DNA from 4 places in the Kitasatospora sp. SC0581 genome. Region 1 is predicted to be linked to each of the others. Evidence: riboswitches for the same ligand, from Rfam matches in the RefSeq annotation. Region 1 holds a riboswitch; each other region holds the start of a gene.
The links. Region 1 has a riboswitch for cyclic di-AMP ahead of ACLWS4_RS17585 (M23 family metallopeptidase). Riboswitches for the same ligand answer to the same signal wherever they lie in the genome.
Positions count from the first base shown of each region.

Region 2: another riboswitch for cyclic di-AMP. It lies ahead of ACLWS4_RS00085 (transglycosylase family protein); the one in region 1 lies ahead of ACLWS4_RS17585 (M23 family metallopeptidase).
Region 3: another riboswitch for cyclic di-AMP. It lies ahead of ACLWS4_RS30910 (M23 family metallopeptidase); the one in region 1 lies ahead of ACLWS4_RS17585 (M23 family metallopeptidase).
Region 4: another riboswitch for cyclic di-AMP. It lies ahead of ACLWS4_RS04795 (NlpC/P60 family protein); the one in region 1 lies ahead of ACLWS4_RS17585 (M23 family metallopeptidase).

Region 1 covers NZ_JBLRWA010000009.1:235,178-237,368, reverse strand. Annotated here, with positions in the region: gene ACLWS4_RS17590 (MFS transporter) at 1-627, opposite strand, end outside; cyclic di-AMP (ydaO/yuaA leader) riboswitch at 979-1,179, shown strand; gene ACLWS4_RS17585 (M23 family metallopeptidase) at 1,182-2,159, shown strand.
Region 2 covers NZ_JBLRWA010000001.1:15,442-17,632, forward strand. Annotated here, with positions in the region: gene ACLWS4_RS00080 (hypothetical protein) at 1-446, shown strand, start outside; cyclic di-AMP (ydaO/yuaA leader) riboswitch at 897-1,067, shown strand; gene ACLWS4_RS00085 (transglycosylase family protein) at 1,054-2,191, shown strand, end outside.
Region 3 covers NZ_JBLRWA010000030.1:24,301-26,491, reverse strand. Annotated here, with positions in the region: gene ACLWS4_RS30920 (alpha/beta fold hydrolase) at 1-619, opposite strand, end outside; gene ACLWS4_RS30915 (YiaA/YiaB family inner membrane protein) at 712-1,002, opposite strand; cyclic di-AMP (ydaO/yuaA leader) riboswitch at 1,198-1,356, shown strand; gene ACLWS4_RS30910 (M23 family metallopeptidase) at 1,369-2,191, shown strand, end outside.
Region 4 covers NZ_JBLRWA010000002.1:369,966-372,156, forward strand. Annotated here, with positions in the region: gene ACLWS4_RS04790 (C40 family peptidase) at 1-761, shown strand, start outside; cyclic di-AMP (ydaO/yuaA leader) riboswitch at 1,100-1,253, shown strand; gene ACLWS4_RS04795 (NlpC/P60 family protein) at 1,264-2,191, shown strand, end outside.

The DNA of each region.
Region 1 (2,191 bases):
CTCGCCGGCCGCCGTCAGCGCGTAGGTGATCGCGCCGAGGGCGAGGGCGGCGAGCACGGCGCCGAGGACGTCGAAGCGTCCGGAGGCGCCCTCGTCCCGGCTCTCCGGCACCGACCGGGTGGTGACCGCGATCACGGCGGCGGCGAGCGGCAGGTTCAGCAGGAAGATCCAGCGCCAGCCGGGGCCGTCCACCAGCCAGCCGCCGAGGAAGGGGCCGACCGCCGCCGACACCCCGCCGAGGCCGGACCAGAGCCCGACCGCCGCCGAGCGGTCGTCAGGGTGGAAGACGGCCTGGAGCATGGCGAGCGAGCCGGGGGTGAGCAGCGCCCCGCCGATGCCCTGGACGGCGCGGGCGGCGATCAGCACGTGGATGTTCGGCGCGGCGGCGCAGGCCGCGGAGGCGACGGCGAACCAGACCACGCCGATCAGGAAGACCTTGCGCCGCCCGTAGCGGTCGCCGAGCGCGCCGCCGAGCAGGATCAGGCCCGCCAGGGTGAGCAGATAGGCGTTCAGGGTCCATTGCAGGGACGCGAGGGAGGCGCCGAGGTCGGCGCCGATCCGGGGCAGCGCGACGTTCACCACGGTGCCGTCCAGCATCGCCATGCTGGAGCCGAGCACCGTCGCCATTAGTACCCAGCGACCCTGCGCGGTGCCCAGGCGCAGGGTGCCGGCCTCGGAGGTGGCCACGGGCGAATCCTGCGCTGCCGAGGCGCACGTGACAAGGGTCACCGGTGGGTGTGTTGGCGGCTGGCGGTGCGTGAGCGGACGGGTGCGCGGCGTGGCCGATCTCGGCGCAGGGTCGTGGATCAGTGGCGGGGGGTGAATGGGTTGTGTACGCACCGTGGGTCCGGGCCTGCGGAGGGTCACTGGGACAGGGGGGATCGTTGCCGTTTCAAGAGATCGACATTGCTTCACCCGAACGGATGGGTTTTAGTTCAGCGACCGCCCGGCCAGTCCGGACGGATCCGCCGGGTGGAACGCCGAGTCCTGCCGCTGCCCGGTGGTTCGAAACGAACTCTGTACGGCAGGAGCGGGGGACCCACAGGTAAGTCGCCGGACTGGAGTTCGCGCCTCAGGGCGCGGGCGTCCAGGACCGGCTTGGGGTGAAGCCGCGCAAGCGGCCGGGCAACTCCAGCCCGAACCCGACAGCTCACCTCGCAGGCGTCGGAGAGGAAAATTCCATGCCTGCACAGGCTCGTCGTATCGCCCTGCCCCGCGCCGCCCGCATCGGCATCGCCACCGCCGTCACCGGTGTGTCCTTCGCCCTCCCGCTCGTCACCGCGATGAGCGCCCAGGCCCACACCCCGGCCGCTCCGGCCGCCGCCTCCACCGAGGCCAAGCAGGCCACGCAGGCCGCCGCTCCGGCCGCCCAGGCCGCGCAGGAGAGCTACCGCGTCGTCAGCGGTGACACCCTGTCCAAGATCGCCGACGCCAGGAACGTCGAGGGCGGCTGGCACGCGCTGTACGAGCAGAACCGCTCGGTCGTCGGCGCCAACCCGAACCTGATCTTCCCGGGCCAGCAGCTCGCGCTGTCCGGCCACGCCGCCCCGGCCGCCGACGCCGCCCCGGCGAAGCCCGCCGCCCCGGCCAAGCCCGCCAAGCCGTCCGCTCCGGCGACCCAGGCCGCCAAGCCGCAGGCCCAGGTCCAGGTGCAGACCGAGGCCGCCAAGCCCTCCGCGCAGCTCGAGACCCAGCTCCAGGTCGCCGTTCCGGCCCAGGCCGTGACCGCCACTCCGGTCGCCGCCGCCACCTCCGGCTTCGTCGCCCCGCTGGCCGGCCCGCGGCTCGGCACCGCCTACGGCGTGGCCGGCTCGATGTGGGCCTCCGGCCACCACACCGGCCAGGACTTCGTCGCCTCCACCGGCACCCCGCTGCGCGCCGTCGCCAACGGTGTCGTGGTCAAGGCCGGCAACGGCGGCGCCTACGGCAACGAGGTCGAGATCAGGCTCGCCGACGGCCACTACGCCGAGTACGCGCACCTCTCCTCGATCGGCGTGAGGATCGGTCAGACCGTCACCGCCGGCCAGCAGATCGGCCTCTCCGGCGCCACCGGCAACGTGACCGGCCCGCACCTGCACTTCGAGATCCGCAACGGCTCGGAGTACGGCTCGGACATCAACCCGGTCGCCTACCTGCGCGCGCACGGCGTCGCGCTCTGACCCCGAGGGCTTCGAGCTCCGAGGTACCAGGA
Region 2 (2,191 bases), on a different contig from region 1:
ACGGCGTGGTGCTGACCACCGTCGGCGGCGAGGACGCGGCCGCCGCGGCCGGCATCACCGGCGTGCTGCTGGCCGCCCGGCTGGCCGTGCCGGTCGTCGCCGCCGCGCTCGACGTGCCCGGCTCGGTGGCCGCGGCCGTCAACCACCTCAAGGACACCGGCTCGCAGCGCCCGGCGCTGGCCCCGCTGGTGATCGGCCCGGAGGCGGACTCCGAGCTGCTCGCCACCGCCGCCGAGGAGACCGGCTGCCCGTCGGCCGCGCCGCTGGGCGCCTACCCGTCGGTCGGCCAGCTGATCGCCTCCACCTACCTGGCCGCGCTGCCCACGCCGTCCCCGGAGGACCTGGCACGGGCCGAGGCGGAGGCGGCGGCCGCCGCCGAGGCCGAGGGGGTCGTGGAGGGCTCCCGTGGCGCCCACGCGGCCGCCGAGGGGCCTGGCGGACGATAAGGACACCGCGCGCGGGTTCGCGCGCACCGAAGGGCCCGGAACGGATCGCGTTCCGGGCCCTTCCGCGTACTTCCCCCACCCCGTCCGTCCCGTACGGGAGTCACCCGGCAATGAAGGGGAATGTCCGTTCTGGCGCTATTTGAAAGGAAATAGGGAGCGTGGATTCACATGCTCCGATCGCGACCGCTCCCCCACCCGCCGGAGTGCGCCACTCCGCGATTCGACGCACCGTCACGCCACTCCTGAGGCGGAGCCAGTTGTCGGCTTCCACAACAGCATTGCCTGAAAACGATCATTTACGATCATGGTGAGTGGCAATTTTGGCAGTTTCCACTAAACCGTGATGCACATCACAGTGGTTTGCAGTTTGAACTTAAGTCTGATTAACGTGCTCCCCGTTCGTGACCACACGAACCCGGTCATCCGCAACGCCGAGTCCTGCCGTCGGATGTCCTGGAAGCGCGAAAACGCACCACGGCAGGAGCGGGGGACCCACAGGTAAGTCGCCCCGGACCGCTCTCCGGAACGGTCCAGGGCTAGGGGTGAAGCCGTGCTCACCGCACGGCCGGGCAACTCCAGCCCGAATCCGACAGCTCACCTCGCAGGCGTGGGAGAGGACCACGTCTTCATGCTGCCCACCAACGGCACCCGTCTGTCCGGCCGTACCCGTCGCGTGATCGCCGCCCTCGGCGTCGCGGGCGTCGGCCTCACCGTCCCCTGCCTCACCACCGGCACCGCCTCGGCCGCCTCCGTCGCCACCTGGGACAAGGTCGCCCAGTGCGAGAGCGGCGGCAACTGGAGCATCAACACCGGCAACGGCTTCTACGGCGGCCTCCAGTTCACCTCCAGCACCTGGTCCGCCTTCGGCGGCACGGCCTACGCGGCCCGCGCCGACCTGGCCGCCAAGGACCAGCAGATCGCCGTCGCCGAGAAGGTCCTCGCCTCGCAGGGCCCCGGCGCCTGGCCGGTCTGCTCGGTCCAGGCCGGGCTCACCAAGGGCGGCGCCGCGGCCGCCGTTGACACCTCGGCGGGTTCGACCGCCGCCAAGCCCGCCGCGCCCGCCCAGAGCGCCAAGCCGGCCGCTCCGGCCGCGAAGCCCAGCGCCAAGCCCGCACAGCCCCAGACCCCCGCCGCGAAGCCCGCCGCGCCCGCCCAGGGCGACGCGCAGGCCTCCACCGACTCCGCCGCCTCCGGCAACCGGAGCGACTGGGTGCAGAAGCGCCAGCAGCAGGCCCAGGGCGGCGACTACACCGTCGTCGAGGGCGACTGGCTGTCCGCGATCGCCGACCAGCACAAGGTGCAGGGCGGCTGGCAGCGGCTGTACGACCTCAACCGCGGCACCCTGACCGAGGGTCCGGACACCATCTACCCGGGCCAGCAGCTGTCCTTCGGCGGCAACGGCCAGGCCCGGGCCGGCCAGTCCTCCGCCGGCACGTCCGGCTCGGACTTCACCTGGTTCGACCGCTCGCAGAAGTCCGGCCAGTCCGCGAACGGCGGTGCCGTGAACGCCCAGCCGACCGCGCAGCCCGAGGCCCCGGCCGCCAAGCCGTCCACCAAGCCGGCCGCGAAGCCCGCCACCAAGCCCGCTCCGCAGCCCCAGGCCCAGACGCAGACCCAGGCGCCGGCCGCGACCGGCAGCATGGCCGCCGCGGTCTCCTTCGCCCAGTCGAAGGTCGGTCAGGCGTACGTCTACGGCGGCACCGGCAACGGCGGCTGGGACTGCTCCGGCCTGACCCAGGCCGCGC
Region 3 (2,191 bases), on a different contig from region 1:
GGGTGCGCAGCGCGGCGACCAGCCCGTCCACGTACGCGTCGAAGTCGGCGGGCCTGGCGCCGGGGAAGGCCATCCGGCGCAGGTAGAAGCCCCAGGCGGCCGGCCAGTGGACGAGGGCGGCGCCCATCAGGCCCATGGCGCCGCGCATCAGGGCGCCCTGCGGCGGGTTCTCGACGAAGGCGTTGAGCAGGACGATCCCGGCGACCCGCTCGGGGGCGTCCCCGGCGGCCTTGACGACGGTGGCCCCGGTGTACGAGTTCCCGGCGAGGACGGCGCGCTCGATGCCGAGGTGGTCGAGCAGGGCGAGGACGTCGCCGGCGAGGGCGGCGGGGCCGTAGTCGTCCCAGGTGATCGAGGATTCGCCGAAGCCCCGCAGGTCCATGGTGACGACCCGGTGGCCGGCGGCGACGAGCAGCGGGCGCAGGTGCCGGTACGCGGCCCGGCTGTCGAGCATGCCGGGGAGCAGGACGACCGGGGTGCCGTCGCCCTGCCGGGTGTCGTCGTAGGCGATCCGGCCGCCGGGGACGGTGAGGTACTGGGTGCTCGGGGTGATGGTGCCGTTCATGGGGTCCTCCTCGGGCCGCCGGTGCGGGGCATCGGCGTTGCTGCCGATAGCCATAAAGCTAAGGCTAATAGCCTTAGCCGTCAAGCGGTCGGGCGTCGGAGGCGTCGGAGGCGTCGGAGGCGTCGGAGAAGAGGGGGAGGAAGCGGTCAGACCCCTTCGACCTTGAACGGGTCGTGCTCGCTGAGCAGCTTCTCCAGCCGGGCCTGGTCCACCCGGGTGACCATGTCGTTGGACTCCTGCCGGTCCCGGATCACCTTCGCCAGCGTGAACGCGGAGCTGACCGTGAAGAGGAGGCCGAGCCCGAGGAAGGCCCGGGTCCACCCGCCGACCGGCAGGTAGATGATCCCCACGGCGAGGGCGGTGCCCGACAGGGCGAAGGACAGGACGGCCTGGAGGTAGTAGGCGGCCGTGGTGCGGGTCTGCATCGGTGCGCTCATGGCGTCAGGATGCTGCGGTCCGGCCGGGCCGCACATGAGTAGGCGTACTCAGATGGGGCCGTGCATGAGGGACCGTTCGTTGACGTCCGATCACCTGCCGCGGGGCTGCTCCGAACGGATGGCTTGGAATCAGAGCCTCCTAGGATTAACGTTTGATAACGCAGCGCGGTTGTCAACGCCGTACCCAGACGGCACCGTGCGCCGTCGCCTAATCCCACCGACCGGCCTCCGGGCAGGTCAGGGAGCCGGGGAACCACGTTCCTTGGGGTGAATCGGCGGGGCTCCGGCCCGGCCGTAGGAGACCTTCCTGCTCCGAACCCGTCAGCTAACCCGGTAGGCGCGAAGGAAGGAAAGGAGCGCGCCTCCGTGGCGTCGACGCACACCCCGGCACACCCGGCCGGCTTCGCAGCCGGTACCCAGCTCCTCGACCACCCCGGTCCGGACGGCCCCGAGGCCTTCGGCCCGGAGGACTTCGCCGCGGAGGCCGAGACCAACCGCCACCGGATGCCGCGTCAGACCCGCGGAACCTCCCCGCTGCTCGGCGTCACCGCCGTCGCCGCCACCCTGGGTGCCACCGGCTTCACCTCGGCGACCCCGGCCGCCGCCCCCGCCATCGAGGCCCCGGACGAGACGGCGGTCGCCCTCTCCGCCGACCCCGGCCTCGCGCTCGCCGCCCGCATCCAGAACCAGGCCGACAGCCAGCGCACCGCCGCCGAGGAGACCGCCCGGCTCCAGGCCGCCCAGGAGGCGGAGGCCAAGGCCGCCGCCAAGGAGGCCGAGGCCAAGCGCGCCGCCGAGGAGGCCGAGCGGGCCAAGGCCGCCGCCCTCACCCTCCCGGTGACGGACTACCGGCTCTCCGCCCACTACGGCCAGAGCGCCCGCTACTGGGCCAACCTGCACACCGGCCTGGACTTCGCCGCCGACACCGGCACCCCGGTCCACGCGCTCGGCCAGGGCACCATCACCTCGGCCGGCTGGGCCGGCTCGTACGGCTACCGGATCGTCGAGACCCTGCCCGACGGCACCGAGATCTGGTACTGCCACCTCTCCGCGATCACCAAGGGCTCCGGCAAGGTCGCCGCCGGTCAGCAGATCGGCAAGGTCGGCGCGACCGGCAACGTCACCGGCCCGCACCTGCACATGGAGGTCCGCCCCGGCGGCGGCGCCCCGGTCGACCCGGAGCCCTGGC
Region 4 (2,191 bases), on a different contig from region 1:
AGCTCCAGGGCGGCCTCGCCGAGGTGGCGGGCGAGCAGTACCGCAGCGGCGGCATCGACCCGTCCGTCCAGCTGATGCTCTCCTCGGACCCGTCCGGCTACCTGGACAAGGCCTCCACCGTCCAGCAGGCCAGCACCAGTCAGGCCGAGGCGCTCAAGGGGCTGCTGGACCAGCAGCGCCGGCTGGACCAGGAGAAGACCGAGGCGGCCGCCGTGCTCGCCTCGCTGGACACCACCACCAAGGACCTGAACCAGGCCAAGTCGGACGTCAACACCAAGCTGAAGGCCGCCCAGGACCTGCTGAACTCGCTGAGCTCCGCCGACCGCGCCGCGCTGCGGGCCCAGCAGGCGCAGGACGACCGCGCCTCGCGCGGCAGCGACCGGGTCGACCTCGGCAGCCTGCCGCCGGCCAGCGGCTACGCGGCCACGGCGCTGGCCAAGGCGATGAGCAAGCAGGGCTCGCCGTACGTGTGGGGCGCCACCGGGTCGACCACCTTCGACTGCTCGGGCCTGATGGTCTGGGCGTACGGGCAGGCGGGCGTCTCGCTGCCGCGCACCTCGCAGGAGCAGGGCCACTACGGCACCCGGATCCCCTCGCTGGACCAGGCCCAGCCGGGCGACCTGGTGATCTACGGCCCCGACATGCACCACGTCGGGATGTACATCGGCAACGGCATGGTGGTCCACGCGCCGCACACCGGCGACGTGGTGAAGGTGATGAAGGCCGACGCGATGTCGATCAACACCATCCGCCGGGTCTGACGGCCCGACACGCCCGAGGGGCTTCCGCGGGGGCCTGTGAAAAGCGCCACCCCCGTTCGGGGTGGCGTTTCGGGTTTCCGGCCCTTCGACGACCACATGGTGAGAATCGATCAGCCTTGTGTGCGTCAATGGTCACCATCGGTCATTTTCACAAAGGAACTTGGGTAATCTTCTGTCTTTTTTCTGACAAGGATTTGAACCGATCACGGTTCAGTTACTAGGGTCATGCTCCGAACCACCGCACTGTCGATCGCCCAGCCAGGGTGGCGGCGGTGGTTACCGTCGAGTTCGCAAGGCAGCGGGACAGGTCGAAGCGACTGTCCGACAGGGGAGCCCAGTGGTAGGGGGCGCTGCGGAGCGGAGCCGGGGAACCACGTTCCTCCGGGGTGAATCGGCGCCAGGTCGGCCGGTGGAACGGCCGTGAGGCGTCGTAGGGCATGCTTCCGGCCCGAACCCGTCAGCTCACCCGGTAGGCGGCCGTAGGAAGAAGGAGTCCGCCTTCGTGGCGTCCCATCGTCGTCCCAAGCCCGCCGGCCGCGCCCGGGTCTCGATCCTGACCGGCGTCGCCGCCGCAGCCGTCGTCCTCTCCGCGCAGGGTGCCCACGCGGACCCGCAGCCGACCAAGGAACAGGTCAAGGGGCAGGTCGACCAGCTCAACGAGCAGGCCGAGGTCGCGACCGAGAACTACAACGCCGCCCAGGCCAAGCAGCAGGACCTGGAGAAGCAGGTCTCCGGCCTGCAGGACCAGGTGGCCCGTCAGCAGGCCCAGGTCACCGAGCTCCAGGGCGGCCTCGCCGAGATCGCCGGCGAGCAGTACCGCAACGGGGGGATATCCCCCACCGTCCAGCTGATGTTCTCCTCCAGCCCGGACAGCTTCCTCAGCCAGGCCGACGCGCTGAACCAGGCCGGCAGCACCCAGAAGGGTCAGCTGAAGGAGCTCCAGGAGCAGCAGCGCAAGCTCGACCAGGACCGCAACGAGGCCCAGGGCAAGCTCGCCGAGCTGGAGTCGACCACCCAGCAGCTGAAGGCCTCCAAGGACGAGGTCCAGGGCAAGCTGAAGGCGGCCCAGGACCTGCTCAACACGCTGACCGAGCAGGACCGCCAGGCGCTGCGCCAGGCCGAGGAGAAGGCCGCCGCCGAGGCCAAGGCCAAGGCCGACGCCGCCCAGGCCCAGCAGCAGCAGGCCGACCGCGCCTCCCGCGACAACAGCCGCGGCAGCCTCTCGGCCCCCACGACCACCGCTCCGGTGAACGTGGCCCCCGGCAGCTCGCGCGGTGCCGCCGCGCTGTCCGCCGCCGCCTCCAAGATCGGCAGCCCGTATGTCTGGGGCGCCACCGGCCCGGGCTCCTTCGACTGCTCCGGTCTGATGGTCTGGGCGTACAACCAGGCCGGCGTGTCGCTGCCGCGCACCTCGCAGGCGCAGGCCTCGG